DNA from 4 places in the Rahnella sp. JUb53 genome. Region 1 is predicted to be linked to each of the others. Evidence: predicted binding sites of a transcription regulator. Region 1 holds the regulator's gene; each other region holds the start of a gene.

Evidence for each region. The regulator Fur, encoded in region 1, represses iron uptake genes when iron is present. The targets are predictions, from matches to a motif close to ATAATAATGAGAACNACTATCAA.
Region 2: efeU (iron uptake transporter permease EfeU) is a predicted target of Fur. The motif match lies at 2,304-2,326, and genes of this name have one in related genera.
Region 3: ulaG (L-ascorbate 6-phosphate lactonase) is a predicted target of Fur. The motif match lies at 2,975-2,997, and genes of this name have one in related genera.
Region 4: sodA (superoxide dismutase [Mn]) is a predicted target of Fur. The motif match lies at 2,313-2,335, and genes of this name have one in related genera.

Annotation. Positions count from the first base shown of each region.
Region 1 is NZ_SLYT01000003.1:513,904-519,363, forward strand. It holds gene glnS (glutamine--tRNA ligase) at 1-1,232, shown strand, start outside; gene EC840_RS10160 (OprD family outer membrane porin) at 1,681-3,102, shown strand; gene chiQ (ChiQ/YbfN family lipoprotein) at 3,116-3,457, shown strand; gene fur (ferric iron uptake transcriptional regulator) at 3,641-4,096, opposite strand; gene fldA (flavodoxin FldA) at 4,410-4,937, opposite strand; gene EC840_RS10180 (methyl-accepting chemotaxis protein) at 5,346-5,460, shown strand, end outside.
Region 2 is NZ_SLYT01000001.1:587,982-593,441, forward strand. It holds gene putA (trifunctional transcriptional regulator/proline dehydrogenase/L-glutamate gamma-semialdehyde dehydrogenase) at 1-91, opposite strand, end outside; gene putP (sodium/proline symporter PutP) at 616-2,100, shown strand; gene efeU (iron uptake transporter permease EfeU) at 2,394-3,245, shown strand; gene efeO (iron uptake system protein EfeO) at 3,278-4,417, shown strand; gene efeB (iron uptake transporter deferrochelatase/peroxidase subunit) at 4,575-5,460, shown strand, end outside.
Region 3 is NZ_SLYT01000011.1:106,618-112,077, reverse strand. It holds gene EC840_RS21440 (PLP-dependent aspartate aminotransferase family protein) at 1-117, opposite strand, end outside; gene glpE (thiosulfate sulfurtransferase GlpE) at 305-625, opposite strand; gene ulaR (HTH-type transcriptional regulator UlaR) at 710-1,465, opposite strand; gene ulaG (L-ascorbate 6-phosphate lactonase) at 1,694-2,758, opposite strand; gene ulaA (PTS ascorbate transporter subunit IIC) at 3,173-4,576, shown strand; gene ulaB (PTS ascorbate transporter subunit IIB) at 4,619-4,927, shown strand; gene ulaC (PTS ascorbate transporter subunit IIA) at 4,938-5,408, shown strand; gene EC840_RS21405 (3-keto-L-gulonate-6-phosphate decarboxylase UlaD) at 5,434-5,460, shown strand, end outside.
Region 4 is NZ_SLYT01000008.1:165,353-170,812, reverse strand. It holds gene EC840_RS18590 (methyl-accepting chemotaxis protein) at 1-1,323, opposite strand, end outside; gene sodA (superoxide dismutase [Mn]) at 1,614-2,234, opposite strand; gene EC840_RS18580 (hypothetical protein) at 2,447-2,986, opposite strand; gene EC840_RS18575 (AAA family ATPase) at 3,041-4,363, opposite strand; gene fdhD (formate dehydrogenase accessory sulfurtransferase FdhD) at 4,417-5,259, opposite strand; gene fdnG (formate dehydrogenase-N subunit alpha) at 5,404-5,460, shown strand, end outside.

The sequences.
Region 1 (5,460 bases):
GCGATCGCAGCGTAGAAGAGAACATCGCGCTGTTCGAAAAAATGCGTAACGGCGAATTTGCTGAAGGCGCTGCGTGTCTGCGTGCAAAAATCGATATGGCTTCGCCATTCTTCGTGATGCGTGATCCGGTAATTTACCGTATCAAATTTGCAGAACACCATCAGACCGGCAACAAATGGTGCATCTACCCGATGTACGATTTCACCCACTGCATTTCCGATGCGCTGGAAGGGATCACCCATTCACTGTGTACGCTGGAATTCCAGGACAACCGTCGTCTGTACGACTGGGTGCTGGATAACATCAGCATTCCATGCCATCCGCGTCAGTACGAGTTCTCCCGTCTGAATCTCGAATACTCCATCATGTCCAAGCGTAAGCTGAACCTGCTGGTGACGGATAAAATCGTTGAAGGCTGGGATGACCCGCGTATGCCGACCGTTTCCGGTCTGCGTCGCCGTGGCTACACTGCCGCGTCTATCCGTGAATTCTGCCGTCGTATCGGCGTGACAAAACAAGATAACAACGTCGAAATGATGGCGCTGGAATCCTGTATTCGTGACGATCTGAACGAAAACGCACCGCGCGCCATGGCGGTTATCAATCCGGTTAAAGTGATCATCGAGAACTTTACCGGTGATGACGTGCAGATGGTGAAAATGCCGAACCATCCGAGCAAGCCGGAAATGGGTACCCGCGAAGTGCCGTTCACGCGCGAAATTTACATCGATCAGGCTGATTTCCGCGAAGAAGCGAACAAACAGTACAAGCGTCTGGTGCTGGGCAAAGAAGTTCGTCTGCGCAATGCGTATGTGATCAAAGCGGAACGCATTGAGAAAGACGCAGAAGGCAATATCACCACCATCTTCTGTTCTTACGATATCGAAACGCTGAGCAAAGATCCCGCTGATGGCCGCAAGGTGAAAGGTGTGATCCACTGGGTTTCTGCGACAGAAGGTAAACCGGCGGAATTCCGTCTGTATGACCGTCTGTTCATCGTGGCGAATCCTGGCCAGGCAGAAGACTTCCTGACCACGATCAACCCGGAATCGCTGGTGATTGCTCACGGTTTTGTTGAGCCTTCTCTGGTGGCTGCTCAGGCTGAAATCAGCCTGCAGTTCGAGCGTGAAGGTTACTTCTGCGCCGACAGCCGCTACTCAAGCGCTGACAATCTGGTGTTCAACCGTACCGTTGGTCTGCGTGATACCTGGGAAAGCAAACCCGTCGTGTAATTGCCTCTGAATGGCTTGTTTGAACGACTGATGAAACGCAGCTCCGGCTGCGTTTTTTTTATGTCTGCTATTTCTGTCTGCTAGTAATGACAGGTGCATGGTGATTTTGTTTTTCATCGCGAATTAATGTATTTTTGATGTTTACTTTTAAACCCTGTTTTTTGTGTGCTGAAACGTTTAAATGAAAGCTTAAAATTTACAATTTACTGATTCTATTATTTATTTTTATCAACTCTCTGCCTGACCCTTTCTTAAAGCTTTTTGTTACACTTTTTCATCTTTATGTGCACTTAGTCATACTTCGGCGATCAAGGAGTAATTACTCATTGATAATTCGCGTCGCGAAAAATACTCTTGATCATGAATTAACCGGTTACGCCTTTGGCGGCCGCTTTTAATACCCGTTTGGGTTTTGTTGGTATTTTTTAGTCAAAGATGAGGAATTTCTATGCACAAGCACCTTAACAGGGGCAGGGGATCGGCTTACCTGAAACCTGCACTATATTCTCTTGCCGGCACCTTATTGGGTGGCGGAATGATGTTTTCTGAAGATGCCAAAGCGGCAGGTTTTATTGATGATTCGACGCTGACCGGCGGTGTGTATTACTGGCAGCGTGAGCGTGACCGCAAGGACATGGATCCGGCGAGCGACAACTACAAAGACTACACAACCAACCTTTCGCATTCTACCGCAAACCTGAATCTCGATTTTTCTTCCGGCTATGCCTGGGACATGTTTGGTATTGATATCGCAGCCTTTACGGCGATTGAAATGGCCGAAAGCAGCGAAAGCGGACATCCCAACGAAATCGCTTTCTCCAACAGCAACCGTGCCTACGACGAAGATTACTCCGGCGATAAAAGTGGGGTCAGCCTGTACAAAGCCGCCGGTAAATTTAAATACGGCGGATTCTGGGGACATGCCGGCTACATCCAGCCAACGGGCCAGACACTGATTGCGCCGCACTGGAGCTTCATGCCGGGAACTTACCGCGGCGCGGAAGCGGGCTACAAGCATGACTTCGGTGATCCGGGAGAGTTGAGTTTCTCCTACATGTGGGCGGACGAATATAAATCTCCGTGGCATCTGGAAATGGATGATTTCCGCCAGAACGATAAGAAAACGGGCGTTTCGTACATCCACTCTCTTGGAGCGAAATACGACTTCAAAAACGACTTTGTGCTGGAAGGCGCTTTTGGTCAGGCTGAAAGTTACGTCGATCAGTATTTTGCCAAAGCGTCTTACAAAATCGATCTGATGGGCAATCCGCTGACCACCAGCTACCAGTTCTACGGTGCGGAAGATCGCATCAGCAATAAGAACGATCCGAACAGCTTGTATGACGGGATGGCCTGGTTGCAGGCGCTGACTTTCGGTTACACCACCGGTCAGTTTAACTGGCGGCTGGAAGGTACGATGGTCAAAGCGGAAGGTAATCAGGGCTACTTCCTGCAACGTATGACCCCGACGTATTCCTCCTCCAACGGTCGTCTTGACGTGTGGTGGGATAACCGTTCGGACTTCAACGCCAACGGCGAGAAAGCGGTGTACGCCGGCGTACTTTACGATCTGGCGAAATGGGATCTGCCGGGCTTTGCCGTCGGGGGTTCTTACGTTTACGCGTGGGACGCCAAACCGAGTACCAATGCCGCTTATGACCAGAGCCAGCGTCTGAAAGAGACCGCCTGGAGCCTGGATGCGCTTTACACCATTCAGGAAGGCCGCGCTAAGGGGACATTGTTCAAACTGCATTACACCCAGTACGACAACCACTCGGATATTCCGAGCTGGGGCGGGGGTTACGGCAACATATTCCAGGATGAAAAAGACGTGAAATTCATCGTTATTGCTCCATTCACTATTTTCTGAGGTCGTTATGTCGATGAATAAATTACTGATGATGGCGGTATCTGTTGTTCTGCTGGCAGGTTGTGCGCCTACCGCCGATCAGGCACAGATTTCGCAAATGCGTGAAGACTACCGCGCGTGTATTAATTCTTCAGAAGGTAATCCGGACAAACTGGCGACTTGTCAGGTGTTGCTGAACAAGCTGAAACAGGAAAAAGAACACCAAAAATTTGCGGAACAGGAAACAGTACGCGTGCTGGATTACCAGCGCTGTCTGACGGCGCGCAAAACCGGTGATGGTCAGGCATATGCGGCGGATTGCGGTAAAATCTGGCAGGAAATCACATCCAATAACGCGCCTGTAATGGCGAACTAATAGCAGATTTTTGTAAAAGCCTTAGCTGGCAAAATCATCATTATCAAAAGCGAAACCCCGGCTTGCCGGGGTTTTCTACGTCGGTAAGCGGCGTCTGTGTTCGGGGTGAAACGCAGACATAAAAAAACCGCTTTCCAGCGGTTAGTTTATTTAGAGTATTTGCGACAATCGAAGCTGTGCAAATTAATGCGCAGGTTTGTCATTGTGCAAAGATTCATCTTCACGGCAGTCGCCTGCTTCACAGTGACCGTACAGGTACAGACTGTGGTTGGTCAGTTTGATGCCATGTTTTTTAGCAATCTCACGCTGACGACCTTCAATATATTCGTCACGGAATTCAATCACACGACCGCAATCCAGGCAGATCAGGTGATCGTGGTGATGTTGCTGAGTCAGTTCGAATACGGACTTGCCGCCTTCGAAGTTATGACGGGTGACGATACCAGCATCATCAAACTGGTTCAGAACACGGTAAACCGTGGCCAGACCAATTTCTTCGCCCATATCAATCAGTTGCTTGTACAGATCTTCCGCACTAACGTGATGACCTTCCGGCGCTTGCAGCACTTCCAGGATTTTGAGGCGCGGAAGCGTGACTTTTAAGCCGGCTTTCTTCAGTGCGGTGTTGTTGTCAGTCATGCGGATTCAGTCCTGTTACTATGTGCTAATCAAGTTGAGGCATGCAGCCTGTGGCATCGGCGGCACAAAATTGTTCGTTTACTGTTCTTCGTTTAAGGGAAGTGTGCCCATTCTCGTAAACGACAGCCTGTTAATAAAGATCACAAATTGCCTGTCACATTAATAATGCAACGACTTGATCGATAGAAAAAACAGATGAACTCAGTGTACCTTGATACGACCAAAAGTTACAATTTTGTAGCGGTTAAATTGTTAATTTCAGTAATAGTTTGGCCCTTCAATTGTAGAATAAATCCTCAGGGCCAACAGGGTTTTAGCCGATAATTTCTGAAAGGCTGAGTTCTTCTGTGATCTGTTTCACCCACGCATCAACACGTTCAGCGGTCAGTTCCGGCTGACGGTCTTCGTCAATTGCCAGTCCGATGAAGTGCTTATCATCTGCCAGGCCTTTGGATGCTTCAAAGTGGTAACCTTCAGTTGGCCAGTGTCCGACAATCACTGCGCCGCGTGGCTCAATGATATCGCGCACGGTACCCAGTGCATCGCAGAAATACTCGGCATAGTCTTCCTGATCGCCGCAGCCAAACAGGGCAACCAGCTTACCTTCGAAATCTATCTCTTCGAGCGACGGGAAAAAGTCATCCCAGTCACACTGCGCTTCACCGTAATACCAGGTTGGAATTCCGATCAGCAAAATATCGAATTTTTCCAGATCCTCTTTGCTGCTCTTCGCAATGTCATGCACCTCAGCCACATCTTTACCCAATTGTTTCTGGATCATTTTAGCGATGTTTTCGGTGTTACCTGTATCGGATCCAAAGAAGATACCTACAACGGCCATAAGATTATCTAACCTCTTGTTCTAAATGAAGTGCCCTGCATTGCAGGCAATAATAGCGAAGATGATACCAAACTCGCGAGGCGGAGAATATGCTTCTGCTCGCCTTCTTAACTGGGGAATAAGTTTATCGGGCAATATTTTAAAGTGTTATCGCCATCGTGTGCTTATCAACCACAGGGTTCCTGAGGTCATAAGCAAAGTGAAGAAATATACCGGCTCATTCCTTAAGTTTATGCATGTCCCGCCGATAGATGATGCGAGAGCAATCTCAACATAATAAAGAAATCGATGCCCGGAGAGGTGTTCAAACATGTCCGGGGGCGTAAGCCTGCTGGTTACCTGTTTTGATTCTCCGCATCCCCGTCAATCCTCAGACCAGAAACAGTCCTGTTTCGAGATAGGCATATCGTGCAGTTTTTAAAAAATATTACCATCAGGGCCGCTTTATTAACCATTCTTGGCATCTTCTGCGTGATGTGGGCTGGTGTTTCCCTTTATACCGTCACATCACTTGGCACATTAA
Region 2 (5,460 bases), on a different contig from region 1:
AGTGCGGCGTGCGGTCAATTTTAAGCGCCGCCTCTTTTAGCCTGTCGCGTGTGCTCTCGTCCAGCTTCACGCCCATCGTTGTCATACCCATGCGCAACCACTCCATATGAAAAGGTTCAGGTGAATTCATTATCTTTATGGCAAGCAATATCTTCTATGTTGCAACCTTGTGCAACCCTGTTAATGCACGAAGTATGCCTGATGTGATTTATTTGGCATTTTTAACAAAATGCGGCGTCTGGAAAAGCCTGTCTGACTGATATCACGCTAATCAGAAGGGATACAGCGGGTGCAACTTACGCAGTTGCAACGTGCAACCCGGATACAAAATAACTGTGATGGAGAGTGAATTTTAAGTATCGAAATTGTTAAAACAATTGAAAAGTCGTTGCCGCTGAACCAGTATCCGGCACGACAGGATTTTTGAATAACAACCCTACTTAAGACGCTGACTAATGACGCGTAACGATAAAAATATGGAGAGTAATGCTGAAACCTTTGCCGGTTTCAGCCATCATCTCGCCCCGGCAGGCTTTTGACAGTCTTTCATAAGAAGGGCGTCAGGACAGACAGGTGCCGGACAACATCGCAAATAAGAAGAAAGTGGAGAATGGAATGACAATGAACACACCGATGCTGGTGACGTTTTGTGTTTATATTTTCGGGATGATTTTGATAGGACTCATCGCGTATTTACGAACCAAAAACTTTGATGATTATATTCTGGGTGGACGCAGTTTAGGCAGCGTGGTCACGGCGCTTTCAGCCGGGGCTTCTGATATGAGCGGCTGGCTGTTAATGGGGTTACCGGGCGCGATTTTTATTTCCGGAATTTCCGAAAGCTGGATCGCGATTGGTCTGACGATCGGCGCCTATCTGAACTGGAAACTGGTGGCGGGGCGCTTACGTGTGCATACCGAAGCCAACAACAACGCACTGACGTTGCCGGATTACTTCACCCATCGTTTTGAAGATTCCAGCAAGCTACTGCGTATTATCTCGGCGATCGTGATTTTGGTGTTCTTCACCATTTATTGCGCTTCCGGCATCGTGGCCGGTGCGCGTCTGTTTGAAAGCACCTTTGGCATGACGTATCAGACGGCGCTGTGGGCCGGTGCGGCAGCGACCATCATTTATACCTTTATCGGCGGTTTTCTGGCGGTCAGCTGGACAGATACCGTGCAGGCCAGCCTGATGATTTTCGCGCTGATCCTCACGCCGGTGATCGTTATCCTCGCCGTGGGCGGCATTGATACCTCGATGATGGTGATCAAGGCCAAAAACCCTGAGTACACCGATATGTTTAAGGGCATGAATCTGGTGGCGATTTTGTCACTGCTGGGCTGGGGACTGGGCTATTTTGGTCAGCCGCACATTCTGGCGCGTTTCATGGCCGCCGATTCTCATCACACTATCCGCAGCGCACGTCGCATCAGTATGACCTGGATGATTCTGTGTCTGGCAGGCACCATCGCGGTGGGCTTCTTCGGTATTGCGTACTTCAGCAATAATCCGGGCGAAGCGGGCAACGTGACGCAAAACGGTGAGCGCGTATTCATCGAGCTGGCGAAAATCCTGTTCAACCCGTGGATCGCCGGTATCTTGCTGTCAGCCATTCTGGCGGCGGTGATGAGTACCCTGAGCTGTCAGCTGCTGGTATGTTCGAGTGCGATCACCGAAGACTTGTACAAAGCGTTCCTGCGTAAGGGCGCGAGTCAGCGTGAACTGGTGTGGATTGGTCGTCTGATGGTGCTGGTTGTTGCGCTGGTGGCGATTGCGCTGGCAGCCAATCCTGAAAACCGGGTGCTGGGTCTGGTGAGCTACGCGTGGGCCGGTTTCGGTGCGGCGTTTGGTCCGGTTATCCTGATTTCGGTGATGTGGAAACGCATGACGCGTAACGGCGCGCTCGCGGGCATGATCGTCGGTGCGGTCACGGTTATCTTGTGGAAACAATATGGCTGGGCTGAACTGTACGAAATCATTCCGGGCTTTATCTTTGCTTCGCTGGCTATCTGGATTGTCAGCCTGATGGGACGCAAACCTTCTGCTGCGGTGGAAGAGCGTTTCACGACGGCAGAAGCAGAATACAACACCATTTAATACGCGGCTTATTATGCCATTATAATAAGGCAGAACGGGGTCGTCTGACCCCGTTTCTCTGACTCTCCCGCCACACTTTCCCCCATACTTCTCACCACGTGTTTCACCAGGCGTTTCATTAAAGAAAGTCCCGCTCTGTCATTTCATGCGCATTTCCACGGACGCCTGCAAAAAAGGGTCGGTTACCTCTTGTATTTCTTTTGGCAAGAATGATAATCACTATCGTTTCTTTTTACTTTTCTTTACAGAGCCCTTACAGTTTTTGCCGATTCACGGGGTCAGGAGTTATCGCTATGTTCGTTCCGTTTCTCATTATGTTTCGCGAAGGGCTGGAAGCGGCGCTGATTGTCAGCCTGATCGCCAGCTATTTAAAACGGACGCAACGCGGGCAGTGGCTCGGTGTGGTCTGGATTGGCGTGTTCGTTGCTGCGGCGTTATGTCTGGCGCTGGGTCTGTTCATCAACGCCACCACCGGTGAATTTCCGCAAAAGCAGCAGGAATTATTTGAAGGCATCGTTGCCGTGGTCGCGGTATGCATTCTGACTTACATGGTGTTCTGGATGCGCAAAGTGTCGCGTTCCATCAAGGTGCATCTGGAAGGCGCGATTGATAACGCGCTCAGTTCCGGGCGCGGGCAGGGCTGGGCGCTGGTGGCGATGGTGTTCTTTGCTGTCGCGCGTGAAGGCCTGGAATCGGTGTTTTTCCTGCTGGCGGCTTTCCAGCAAGACGTAGGAATAGCCGCACCCATCGGCGCCATGCTGGGGCTGGGCGCGGCCATCGTGCTGGGTTTCCTCATCTATTACGGCGGTGTGAAACTGCATCTGGCAAAATTTTTCAAATGGACCAGCCTGTTTATCCTCTTCGTTGCGGCCGGTCTGGCGGCAGGTGCGATCCGCGCGTTCCACGAAGCGGGGTTGTGGAACGGTTTGCAGGACATTGCATTTGATTTGAGCAATACGCTCTCCACGCATTCCCTGTTCGGCACCTTGCTGGAAGGGATGTTTGGTTATCAGGAAGCGCCAAGTGTGAGCGAAGTGCTGGTCTATTTCCTGTACCTGATCCCGGCGCTGTTCTTCTTTTTCATGCCTCAGGGAAAATCCTCTGTGGCCGCCGCGGCCTCTGCCGGGCAAAAAACACCACGTTGATTTCATTTATTTTTCATCACCTTGCCTTTGCCATGGAGTTGTACATGCCACATTTTCGCCGTAAAGCTTTACAGATTGCACTGCTGTCTCTGCCGGCTTTTGCGCTGAGCGCAAACGTACTGGCAGCCGACGTTCGTCAGGTCAAAATTACTGTGAATGATAAACAGTGTGAACCGATGGCGCTCAGCGTCCCGGCCGGTAAAACACAGTTTGTTATCCACAACGACAGCCAGAAGAACCTGGAATGGGAAATTCTGAAAGGCGTGATGGTGGTGGAAGAGCGTGAAAACGTCGCGCCGGGCTTCACTCAGAAAATGACTGCCAATCTGGAGCCGGGCGAATATGACATGACCTGCGGCCTGCTGAGCAATCCGAAGGGCAAACTGACCGTGACCGCAGAAGGCGCGGCGGCTTCCGCTAAACCGGACGCGATGGCGCTGGTCGGGCCGATTGCAGAATATAAAGTGTATGTGACTCAGCAGGTTGGCGAACTGGTTTCCCACACCAAAGCGTTCACCGATGCCATTAAGAAAGGCGACCTGGCGAAAGCGCAGTCTCTTTACACATCGACCCGCGTTTACTATGAGCGCATCGAGCCTATCGCGGAATTGTTCTCAGATCTGGACGGCAGCATTGATGCCCGTGAAGACGATTTCGAGAAAAAAGCGGAAGATCCAAACTTCACCGGTTTCCACCGTCTGGAGAAAATCCTCTTCGCAGATAAAACCACCAAAGGCGCGGAGCCTTTTGCTGACAAGCTGTATACCGACACGGTTGATCTGCAAAAACGTATCACTGACCTGACCTTCCCGCCGAGTAAAGTGGTCGGCGGTGCAGCAGGGCTTATCGAAGAAGTGGCAGCCAGCAAAATCAGCGGTGAAGAAGATCGTTACAGCCGCACCGACCTGTGGGACTTCCGCGCTAACCTCGACGGCGCGCAGAAAATCGTAAACCTGCTGCGTCCGCTGCTGGAAAAAGCCGACAAGCCGCTGCTGGATAAAATCGACGCGAACTTCAAAACTGTCGATTCCCTGCTGGATAAATACAAAACCAAAGACGGTTACGAGAACTACGAAAAACTGTCAGATGCCGACCGTAACGCCATGAAAGGCCCGATCACCACGCTGGCCGAAGATCTGGCTAAACTGCGCGGTGTGCTTGGTTTAGATTGATACTCTTAAGCTCCCTCCCCTGCGAAGGGGAGGGTTGGGGTGGGGTATTAAAGTAAAATTCAGCGGCTAAAGTGTGCCTAACCCCCAGTTTTGTTATTAATACCCCCTCCCAACCTCCCCCTTCGCAGGGGGAGGAGCGTTGCACCGAGGCATAGCAATGAGCAATAAAAACGATAATAAGTCCGTTAATCAGGACGACATTTCTTCTTCACGCCGCAGCTTGTTAAAAGGCGTGGGATTGTTAGGCGGGGCATTTGCCCTGGGCGGCGCAGCGACTGCGCAGGCTGAGAAAGCACCCGGAGCAAAAAAAGAATACACGCCAGGCACCGTTTCCCCCGATGAACGCTGGGGCAAGCAACCGTATTATGGCGAACATCAGGCGGGGATTTTAACGCCTCAGCAGGCCTCGATGATGCTGGTGTCCTTCGATGTGCTGGCCACCAACAAAGCCGATCTGGAGCGTTTATTCCGTCTGCTGGATTCCCGTTTTGCATTTCTGACCACCGGCGGCACCGCGCCGTCACTGGATCCGAAATTCCCGCCGATGGATTCCGGAGTGATGGGCGCTGAAATTTATCCCGATAACCTGACCATGACATTGTCCGTCGGCGAATCGCTGTTTGATGAACGCTTCGGGCTGGCGCCGCATAAACCGCTGAAATTAAGCCGCATGACGCGTTTTCCGAATGATTCCCTTGATGCGAAACTGTGTCACGGTGACCTGTCATTGCAAATCTGCGCCAACAACAGCGATACCGTGGTTCACGCATTGCGCGACATCATTAAATACACGCCGGATTTACTCAGCGTGCGCTGGCGTCGTGACGGCTTTATCTCTTCTCATGCCGCGCGCAGTCAGGGTAAAGAGACGCCGATTAACCTGCTGGGCTTTAAAGACGGCACGGCCAATCCGGATTCAAGAGACAAGCCGCTGATGGATAAAGCCATCTGGGTGACGCCAGATCAGGCAGAGCCAGCCTGGACAACGGGTGGCAGCTATCAGGTGACGCGTCTGATCCCGTTCAAAGTGGAATTCTGGGACC
Region 3 (5,460 bases), on a different contig from region 1:
TGCCGATGCGGCGGTGATAGGTGTCGCAATCGCGCCGGTCAGGGCATCGGGCTGCTGTCCGCCATGAACGGCGAGCGTACGCATCCCTAAAGAACGTGAAGTGTTCAGATGTTTCATCTTGGAATCCTGTCGATAGTAGGCGGAAATTATATCAACACTGGAGAAAGGTAGCTTTTTCAGCTTAAGAACATTTTCGGCGCAAACTCATTAGCCTGGTTATAAAGACCTGGGCTAAAACGCCCCGGTTTATAAAGACCCGGTTTATAAAGGCTATAGCCTGCGCCGGAGGCAATTAAAGGTGGGATCAGGCTTCGATATCTTGCGGGAAGGTTTTTGACCAGGCTTCGAAACCGCCGTCAACGCTGTACACCGACTCGAAACCCTGAGAAATCAGGAATTGCGCGGCGCCACGGCTGCTGATGCCGTGATAGCACATCACCAGTACCGGCGTTTTGGCATCGGCCTGCTGAATAAAGGCGGGCAGGCTGTCGTTGCTCAGGTGATAAGCGCCCGGGGCATGTGCTGCGCTGAAGCTTTGCGGGTCGCGGATATCGACCATCACGGCGTCGCCTGAGGTCAGGCGGGAATGCGCTTGTTCAACGCTGATTGCTTCAAATTGTTCCATTCTGGTCGTGCCTCATAAAAGGTTATGCCGCTATTCTACCCAATAATTGCGCGACTAAGACCAGACGAAAAGCAGGGTTAAGCATTAAACGAGGATCACCTGCACACCTTTCTGGCGTAATTGTTCGATGATTTCACTGTTGGCTTCTTTGCCGGTGATCAGCACATCGATTTGCTCGGTGCGGCTGAACAGCATACCTGCACGTTGGCCGATTTTGCTGCTGTCGACCAGTGCCGCCAGTTTTCCGACATAATTCAGCATCTTCTGCTCGGCCATCGCCGTCAGCATGTCGGTTTTATACAGGCCGTCAGTGGTCAGTCCTGCGCCGCTGGTGAACATCCAGTGCCCGGCATACAGGCTGGCGTCGCCGTCCTGTGGCGCTAAGGTAATTGACTGACTTTTATTGTACTGACCGCCCATGATCACCACGCTGTCGTGTTCCTGCTCGATCAGATAATTGGCCAGCGGCAGATAATTGGTGATGACCTGAATATCTTTTCCGCACATTTCGCGCCCCAGCAAAAACGCCGTCGACCCGCAGTTAATCACCACACTTTCACCCGGCTGGCACAGTCCGGCAGCCGCTTTGGCGATGCGCATTTTCTCGTTGAGATTGTGCGTCTGATGGATGTTCAACGGCGTCCAGTTCTGACGCGGCTGATTCACGGCTTCCGCACCGTTACGCACTTTACGCAGTTTGCCCAGTTCGTTGAGTTTGGTGATGTCACGACGCGCCGTAGCGGGTGAAATATCAAACTGATCAATCACATCAGCGACGGAAATCTGCCCCTGACGTTGCAGCAGATCGAGAATAGCATTGTGGCGTTGTGGCTCAGTCATGGTGGCTCCGGGCAAAATCGTTAAATGATTATTCCATGATTATAAACGAGCAGTAATGCGAAATGCATTGTTTATGAAGGCGCAAATTAATCGACCTCAATCAATACCCAAAATAATTCGAGTTGCAGCAAGGCGACAATCTCAGGAAGCCCCGGGAGCTTAGTTAACTAAGTGACCGGGGGGAGTGAGCGCAGTCAACGCATCTGCAACTTGAAGTATGACGGGTATTTATAAGAAGGATTTAAACGGCAGGTCGGTTTCTGTCGTAAAGCAGTCTTCAAAGCCACGCGGATAATGATATTCGAAATTATCCTTATCATCCGGATAGGTGAATTTACCGCCAACCTGCCAGATAAACGGTTTGAAGCCGTATTTCAGGCGATCTTTTTTCATCTCCCACAGCACACGGATTTCCTGCGGATCGGCCTGGAAATTCGACCAGATATCGTGATGGAACGGAATCACGACTTTGGTGTTCAGGGATTCCGCCATGCGCAGCATATCCACGCTGGTCATTTTGTCGGTCACGCCGCGCGGGTTCTCGCCATAAGAGCCGAGGGCCACGTCAATCTGATACTCGTTGCCGTGCTTGGCGTAATAGTTGGAATAGTGCGAATCGCCGCTGTGATACAGGTTTCCGCCCGGCGTTTTGAACAGATAATTCACCGCACGCTGATCCATCATATCCGGCAATACGCCGGCGGCTTTCTGGTCTGCGGGCAGGGTGATCAGCACCGTGCGGTCGAAGGAATCCAGTGCGTGAATTTCCACGTCTTTGATCCGCACCACTTTGCCCGGCGTCATCACGATACAGCGGCTGGCAGGCACGCCCCAGCTCATCCACAAATCCACGCAGGTTTGCGGGCCGATGAACGGGACTTCAGAAGAACAGTTTTGCATGACAGCGGCGGCCACGTTCACATCGATATGATCGTTATGATCGTGGGTGGACAACACCGCGTCGATCTCCCTGATCGCAAAGGGATCGAGAACGAACGGCGTGGTGCGCAGATTCGGCTGGAGCTTCTTCACACCGGCCATGCGCTGCATCTGGTGGCCGGTTTTCATCAGCGGACTGCTGTGATTCTGCTTGCCCACGCCGCACCATAAATCGACGCAGATATTGGCGCCGCCCTCAGACTTCAGCCAGATCCCCGTACAGCCCAGCCACCACATGGCGAAGGTGCCCGGCGCGACTTTTTCCTGCTCGATTTCTTCGTTTAACCAGGTGCCCCATTCCGGAAAAGTGCTGAGGATCCAGGACTCGCGGCTGATCGTTTCTACTTTGCTCATGGTATTCCCTCATCTGAGTTGGCTTTGAAATAGAGTCACAATAAATCATTTAATGATTATATGTGATTTGTTTGTGAGAAAGTTATCATCGAAAACTCATCATGACAATGGTTTTCAGGATGTGTTTCTCAGCGGGAATAGCGACGGGATTGGATGAAGATGTAAGGATTTAGCGAGATATCCGTTTTTTTCAAAATGATTATAGTATTGAAATGCATAGTAAATATAAGAATTTTCATTGCGGTGGCAATGACACGTCATGACGATATCTTGCGAGACTGCTCACAAATAATCATTATGAATCTTTATCTGATTCGATGTGAGCATTAGAGTGCACCTGTCCCTCACTGTTTAGCGCGGAGTTTGCTATACAAACGTGCTGAAGAGATCAAACAAGGTCAGACGGAGAGTCTTATGGAATTCCTCTACACCATCTTCACCGTATTTTTTAATCAGGTTATGACCAACGCGCCGTTGCTGTTGGGGCTTGTGACCATGCTCGGTTACATCCTGCTCAGGAAGAGTGCGACGGTGATCATCAAGGGCACCATCAAAACCATTATCGGCTTTATGTTACTGCAGGCAGGATCCGGCATTCTGACCGGTACCTTCAAACCGGTGGTGGCAAAACTTTCAGAAGTGTATGGCATTAACGGCGCAATATCAGACACCTATGCGTCGATGATGGCCACGGTTGAGCGCATGGGCGAGGCCTACAGCTGGGTCGGATACGCGGTGCTGATCGCGCTGGCGCTGAATATTCTGATGGTGGTGTTCCGCCGCATTACCGGCATTCGCACCATCATGCTGACCGGCCACATTATGTTTCAGCAGGCGGGGCTGATTGCGGTGTTCTTCTTCATCATGGGCTACCCGATGTGGACGACCATCTGGTCAACCGCAATTCTGGTGTCATTGTACTGGGGCATCACCTCGAACATGATGTACAAACCGACGCAGGCCGTGACCGAAAACAGCGGCTTCTCGATTGGTCATCAGCAGCAATTTGCCTCGTGGATTGCCTGTAAGGTCGCGCCCTATCTCGGTAAAAAAGAAGACAGCGTTGAAAACCTTAAATTGCCGGGCTGGCTGAATATCTTCCACGACAATATCGTCTCTACGGCCATCGTGATGACCGTATTCTTCGGCATTATTCTGTGCTCCTTTGGCCTCGATACCCTGCAACAGATGGCCGGAAAAACTCACTGGACGATTTACATCCTGCAAACCGGTCTGATGTTTGCGGTGGCGATTTTCATCATCATTCAGGGCGTGCGCATGTTCGTCGCTGAGTTGACGGAAGCCTTTAACGGCATCTCCCAGCGCTTAATTCCCGGTGCCGTTCTGGCCATCGACTGTGCGGCTATCTACAGCTTTGCGCCGAACGCCGTGGTCTGGGGCTTTATGTGGGGCACCATCGGCCAGCTGATTGCCGTCGCCATTCTGTTTGGCATGGGCTCTTCCATCATGATCATTCCCGGCTTCATCCCGATGTTCTTCTCAAACGCCACCATCGGCGTGTTTGCCAACCACTTCGGTGGCTGGCGTGCGGCGCTAAAAATCTGTCTGGTGATGGGGATGATCGAAATCTTCGGCTGCGTCTGGGCCATCAAACTCACCGGTCTGAGCGCCTGGATGGGCATGGCCGACTGGTCAATTCTGGCACCACCAATGATGCAGGGCTTCTTCAGCCTCGGCATGGCCTTTATGGGGATCATTGCGGTCATCGCATTGCTTTACATGTTCTTCGCCGGTCGCACCTTGCGCGCTGAAGAAGATGCTGAAAAACAAACACTTAATCAGTCCGTTTCTCACTAATGACTTCTCATAAATGATGTATCAGCAAACAAAGAGGTTCTCATGACAGTACGAATTCTGGCGGTATGCGGTTGCGGGCAGGGCAGTTCGATGATCATGAAGATGAAAATCGGCCAGTTCCTGACCCAGGAAGGCGTGGATCACACCATGAACAGCTGCGCAGTGGGGGAATACAAATCTGAGCTGAGCGGCGCCGACATTATTGTCGCCTCCACACACGTGGCGGATGAAATCACCGTCAGTGGCAACAAATACGTGGTCGGCGTGCGCAACATGCTGTCGGCGGCAGACTTCGGTCCGAAAGTGATGGAAGTAATTAACGCGCACTTTTCCGCTGACCTGAAAAAGTAAGGAGCGATGTATGAAACTGCGAGATTCGCTGGCTGAAAACAACTCGATTCGCCTTCAAGCAGAAGCAGAAACCTGGCAGGACGCCGTGAAAATTGGCGTCGATATGCTGGTGGAAGCCGGTGTGGTCGAGCCGCGTTATTACCAGGCGATTCTGGATGGCGTGAAACAGTTCGGGCCGTATTTCGTGATTGCGCCGGGTCTGGCGATGCCGCATGGCCGCCCGGAAGAAGGTGTTCTCAAAACCGGTTTTGCGCTGGTGACACTGAAAACGCCGCTGGTGTTCAATCATGAGGATAACGATCCGGTGGATATCCTCATTACGCTGGCAGCGGTGGATGCCAATGCACATCAGGAAGTGGGCATCATGCAGGTGGTGAACCTGTTTGATGATGAAGCCAATTTTGACCGCCTGCGCGCCTGCACCACCGCGCAACAGGTGCTGGATTTGATCGACCTGACCTCCGCCACGGCGGTTCACTAATTCGTTATCAGAGAAGGAATTCACTATGACTCATTCATTACCGATGTTGCAG
Region 4 (5,460 bases), on a different contig from region 1:
TTCGCCAACTTGCTTGCCGCCAAGCGTTGCCGTGCCTGAGGCTTCACTGGCCAGTTTGCTGGCGTGATGGGCGTTATCGGCATTCTGTTTCACCGTCGCGCTCAACTCTTCCATGCTGGCAGCGGTTTCTTCAACGGCCGCCGCCTGCTGCTCGGTGCGTGAGGAGAGATCGGTATTCCCCGCAGCGATTTCAGCTGCGGCGTGGGACACCTGTGAAACGCCGGAGCGGATTTCATAAATCATGGTGCTGAGATTCTGGCTCATCGCGGCGACTGCGTTCATCAGCATCCCCAGCTCGTCACGACGTGTTGTCGGATGTGCGGCGGTCAGATCACCCTGCGCAATAGCTTCGGCAGTTTTCAGGGTATCGCGCAGCGGCTGGGCAATCTGGCGGGTAATGCGCCACGCAATGATGATGCCAGCCAGCATCACAATCAGTGTAATCACCATCATGATCATCTGCGCATGGCTGATATCCAGATGCGTATTTTCCAGTTCATTTTTGAAGATTTTCGCCACCAGAGCATTCATTTCTGTGGCTTTTACCGACAACAGCTGGGAGTTTTTCTGCTCTTCTTCATAGGCGGGCATATACGCCACAACGTGGCTTTTATACGTCGCCAGCGCGCTCATCAGCGGGGCGAGAGTGGCCTGCTGATTCGGTAACAGCAGCGCATTCAGCTTTTTGGCATTCGCTTGTGTGTCATCAATCGACTGCAACAGCTTGGCTTCGGATTCTTTGTTAATGCTCAGCAACAGGCCGCGCACGTTATAACGCACGCTGATCAGTTTCTGAATCACCTCAGCCAGAGAAAGACGGATGGAAGGATCGGCATCTTCCACGCGCAACTGATCCTGTAAACGCGTCACCACGGCTTCAGTTTCGGAAAGGTTCCAGCTCGCGCGAACGGCATCCTTCTTATCGACAGCCAGCTTAAAGGCGTCCTGAGCCTGCTGATATTCGTGGATTTTAACCGGCACCTGATTGAGTTCTGCCAGACTCGCCGCATCCCACTCCAGCTTGTCTTTCGACTGGGCAATCAGCTGCGAAAGTGCGCTGATTTTGTCCTGGTTTTGTTTGAGATAAGCGGGATCGTAATTGAGCTGATACAGCGTGCGGCTGAGACGGGCTTCGTTTAACAGCGCATTCATCTGGTTGCTGAAATCGACTTTTTCAGCTCGCTGGCTGATGTCGTTAAATTTGATCATCCCTGCCACGGTGATGGCCACGGCGATCAGAAGTACCAGCCCGAAGCCCAGACCCAGTTTGGTGCCGACCTTGAGATTATTCATCCACTGCGAAAGACCTGTTCCGTTGCTCATGTTCATTCTCCGTCGAACATCCCTTTAAAATTAATAAGTGATTTTGTGACGCCTTTGTGAACAACCTATCGGTGGACTTAAGAGAAACTTTATAGGGAACGGCGCGTATTTTTGATTAATGCGAGCGGGATCGGATAAGGGCAGAGGGGAAATGAATAATTGGCAATAAAACAGTGATCAGGCTTAGGTCTTTACTCAATAAAGAGTACATGAAAATGGACATAAAAAAGGCGGGTCAGTGACCCGCCATTGGCGAAAACATCGTGCCCGTTAAGGGCGGTAAAGCGAAATTACTTCGCTTCAGCCAGACGTTTTGCTGCTTCGTCCCAGTTGACAACATCCCAGAAGGCTTTGATGTAATCAGGGCGTTTGTTCTGATATTTCAGGTAGTAAGCGTGTTCCCAAACGTCCAGACCCAGCAGCGGGTAACCGGATGCGCCTGAAACAGCTTCGCCCATCAGCGGGCTGTCCTGGTTAGCAGTAGAAACAACGGCCAGTTTGCCGTCTTTCAGAACCAGCCATGCCCAACCTGAACCGAAACGAGTGGTCGCTGCTTTCTCAAAAGTTTCTTTGAAAGCGTCAACGCTGCCGAAATCGCGTTCGATAGCAGATTTCAGTTCGCCCTGCAGGGTGGTGCCGGTTTTCAGGCCTTTCCAGAACAGGCTGTGGTTAGCGTGGCCACCTGCGTTGTTACGCAGTGCAACTTTCTTGTCCGCAGGCACTTTGTCCAGGTTTGCGATCAGCTCTTCAACAGGAAGTTTTGCCAGTTCTGGCAGGCTTTCCAGTGCAGCGTTCGCGTTGTTCACGTAAGCCTGGTGGTGTTTAGAGTGATGGATTTCCATCGTTTCTTTGTCGAAATGCGGTTCGAGTGCGTCGTATGCGTAAGGCAGTGATGGCAGTGAATAACTCATGTTCATCGTCTCCATAGTGTAGGGCGGCACCGTCATTGTGAGCACCGCGTAATCAGTCGGATCATTATAGTTAATTAAATGATATTGAAAATGATTATCTATGCTCCACCCTTTGTACGGGTACTCGTAAGCGCCTGTTATACGGGGCTTAGAACCAGATAACCGCAAACAATCCTAAATTGTCTAAAGGCACGTGAAGCTTAGAGGTTCTTTTAGCTGTTCTTGATGAAATAGCGATAACTGAAGTCATCTAAGAGTTCTGTTTCCGGATTTCTGCGCTGAAATAATTGCGCTTCCCGTTTACGACGCGCAGTACGGATATCCAGATTTAATCCATATAGCTCAAGAGTAACACGTGCTCTGTGACAGTTTTCCGCGCTGGCGAGCGGGGACACTTCAATTTCACCTGTCAGGTAATTTGCCACGAAGTAATCATCAAAATGATATTCGAGGTCATCAGGATTGAGCAGTGCGGGATCATATCGGTTACCTTTTTCACTCTGACAGCGGTCGCAGCAGGGATAAAGATTCTGCCAGTGGAAAGCCAGTTCCGGAAAGGCTTGGCGCTCCTTGGGCTTGAAATGTTCGATGGTCTGGCGGCTTTCAGCACCGGTCAGTCCGTCGCAAAACGCACAATGCTGAAGGCTTGCGTCGAATAACTTTTGACGGACATTTTCATAGCATTTTGGTGAATACCAGCGGAAACCTTTGTCGCCAGAGCAATAACGATCTGTCCATTCTTCCCAGCGCAATGCCAGACAGGGCGGGGAAGCATCCCTGATAAATGTGTACATGCAAAAACATCCTTATTTTGCTTTGGTCAGTCGGGCAATCTGGCGCATCTCCATCAGAATGATGGCGTCGACCTCTTCACTTATTTCACTCACTTTTTCAGCACAGGCTTTCAGTGCGCGAATATCCTGCGGATCTTTCAGGTAGGCATTTCGCAACTGATAAAAATGCTCCAGTTGTCTTTCAGTTTCGACATCAAACTGTTCCTTAACTTCAAAAATCTCTTCCAGAATCACCGAATAACTCTTACCCCCCGCTGACTCCGTCGGCTCAATCACTTCAGCAATATGCGGGTCGCGACACACCAGCCGTTGCGGATCCGGCAGGCGGTAAACCCAGGCATCTTCCACAGAGCCGACGACAAACGGCGAATGCGTAGAAACAAACACCTGCGCATTGGGCAGCAGTTTCTGAATTGCCGGAAGAATGCGGCGCTGCCATTTCGGATGCAGATGAATATCCACTTCGTCGAGGAATAAGATGATGGGTTGCGAGAAGATATCTCGCTCTTCTTTCCAGGGAATGGCTTCGAGGCGCAGGGCAAGATCGGCGATCCAGCCGATAATGGATTTCAGGCCGTCGGGTAAAACGTTAAGGGATAGGTTTTCACTATTCATCTTCAACGTCACAGCAAGCCGCGGTGTACGTTCTAAACGGAACACAACATCTAGATCGCAAACCGTTTTAACAAACTGGCTGATGCGGGATAACGCAAGGTCGTACTTTTTGCCTTCTTCTAATTCACCGTCCTGATTTGCTAATGCCGTTTTGGTTCGGTTGTTGGCAATCCATTGGGCGACAATTTTTGGTCGAACCGTAGAGTTGAAAGACAGCGCATTTTCGAAAGGAGAGGCGGTGATCTCTTCGATAGTTGAAATATCGAATGCTTCATAAGGATTGGCTTGGCCGGAATAAGCAAATGCAGCGAAATGAAAGTTCGAAGGACGGTTAAGGAATGCTTTTGCAGATTGGTGGTATTCATAAATAATTTCTGAATAGCTTGAATCAGAATAACCAATGCTGTCACTACCTTGAGCCAGGAACTTATACCCGCTATATGAACCGTTTTGATGGTCAAACAAATAATGAATTCGGTTGTCTTTTGTCGCCAGCCGCGAATTAATTAAAGACATGTCCCCCATTGCTTCATCAAACACCGCCGCCAACGCATACAGCAGCGTACTCTTCCCGCAACCGTTCGGGCCGGTGAAGATATGGATCTCTGCCTTTTCGGCATCCGCTTCTGCGCTTTTAATCGGTGGGAAATCAAAATGCGTATTCTCGAATACGCCGACATCCCTGAGAGTTATGCTTTCCAGTCGGTACGGCTGCCGCATTTGATTTCCTTATTATTATTCTGATGGAGAACTGTTCAAATTCTGCGCTGAGTTTACCTCAGACGCTGCGGATGCGTATACACCGTTGCCCGTCCCGGTTTGCTGAAACCGACCAGCGTCAGGTTACATTTTTCGGCGACGTCTACCGCCAGCGTGGTGGCGGCGGAGACGGCAAACAGAATTTCGACACCGCACATCGCGGCTTTCTGCACCATTTCATAGCTGGCGCGGCTCGACACCAGCGCGGCACCGGATTGCCATTCACTTTGTTTTTCACGCAGGCCAAGCATTTTATCCAGCGCCACGTGACGTCCCACGTCCTCGCAGCCACCCAGTAAGTCGCCCTGCGAGGTTATCCACGCGGCGGCATGCGTACAGCCGGTCAGCTGACCGATTTCCTGCACGGATTTCAGCTTATTCAGCGCGTTATCCAGATTCGCCAGCTCAAACGTTTGGGTAAACGGCAGCGGGGCGAGCGGGCGGAACAAATCGCCTAGCTGTTCGATGCCGCACACGCCGCAGCCGGTTCGGCCTGCCATGGCACGACGACGCTCTTTCAGCCCGGCAAAACGGCGGCTCGATAATTCGATGTTAACTTCAATACCGTTACAGTTTGGTGTTACGTCCAGCCCGAAAATATCTGTAGCCGATTCGATAATTCCTTCCGACAGCGAAAACCCCAGCGCAAAGGCTTCGAGATCTTTCGGCGACGCCATCATTACCACATGTGAAATTCCGTTATAGACCAGCGCAACGGGCACTTCTTCTGCAATCCAGTCGTCTTCCAGTTCGCCAGGATGTGTGCGCTGCATCACCGGTTTTTGACTGGCTCCGATGATCTGAGTCACTTTTTTATCATCTTTTTCGCTCAGTTCTTTTACTTGATGGACATCCATTGGCAATAACCTTATAAACATTCCGGCTACATAAGCCGTACAAACTGTCAGGACTTTAGGTCTTAATTTTACCGCTTCCGCATCTGCAACGGAAAGCGGCAATTTGAAAGCAATGTGTTAACAAATGATGGGAAGGAGTCTTTCATGCAAGTCAGCAGAAGACAATTATTCAAAATATGTGCGGGCGGTATGGCCGGCACT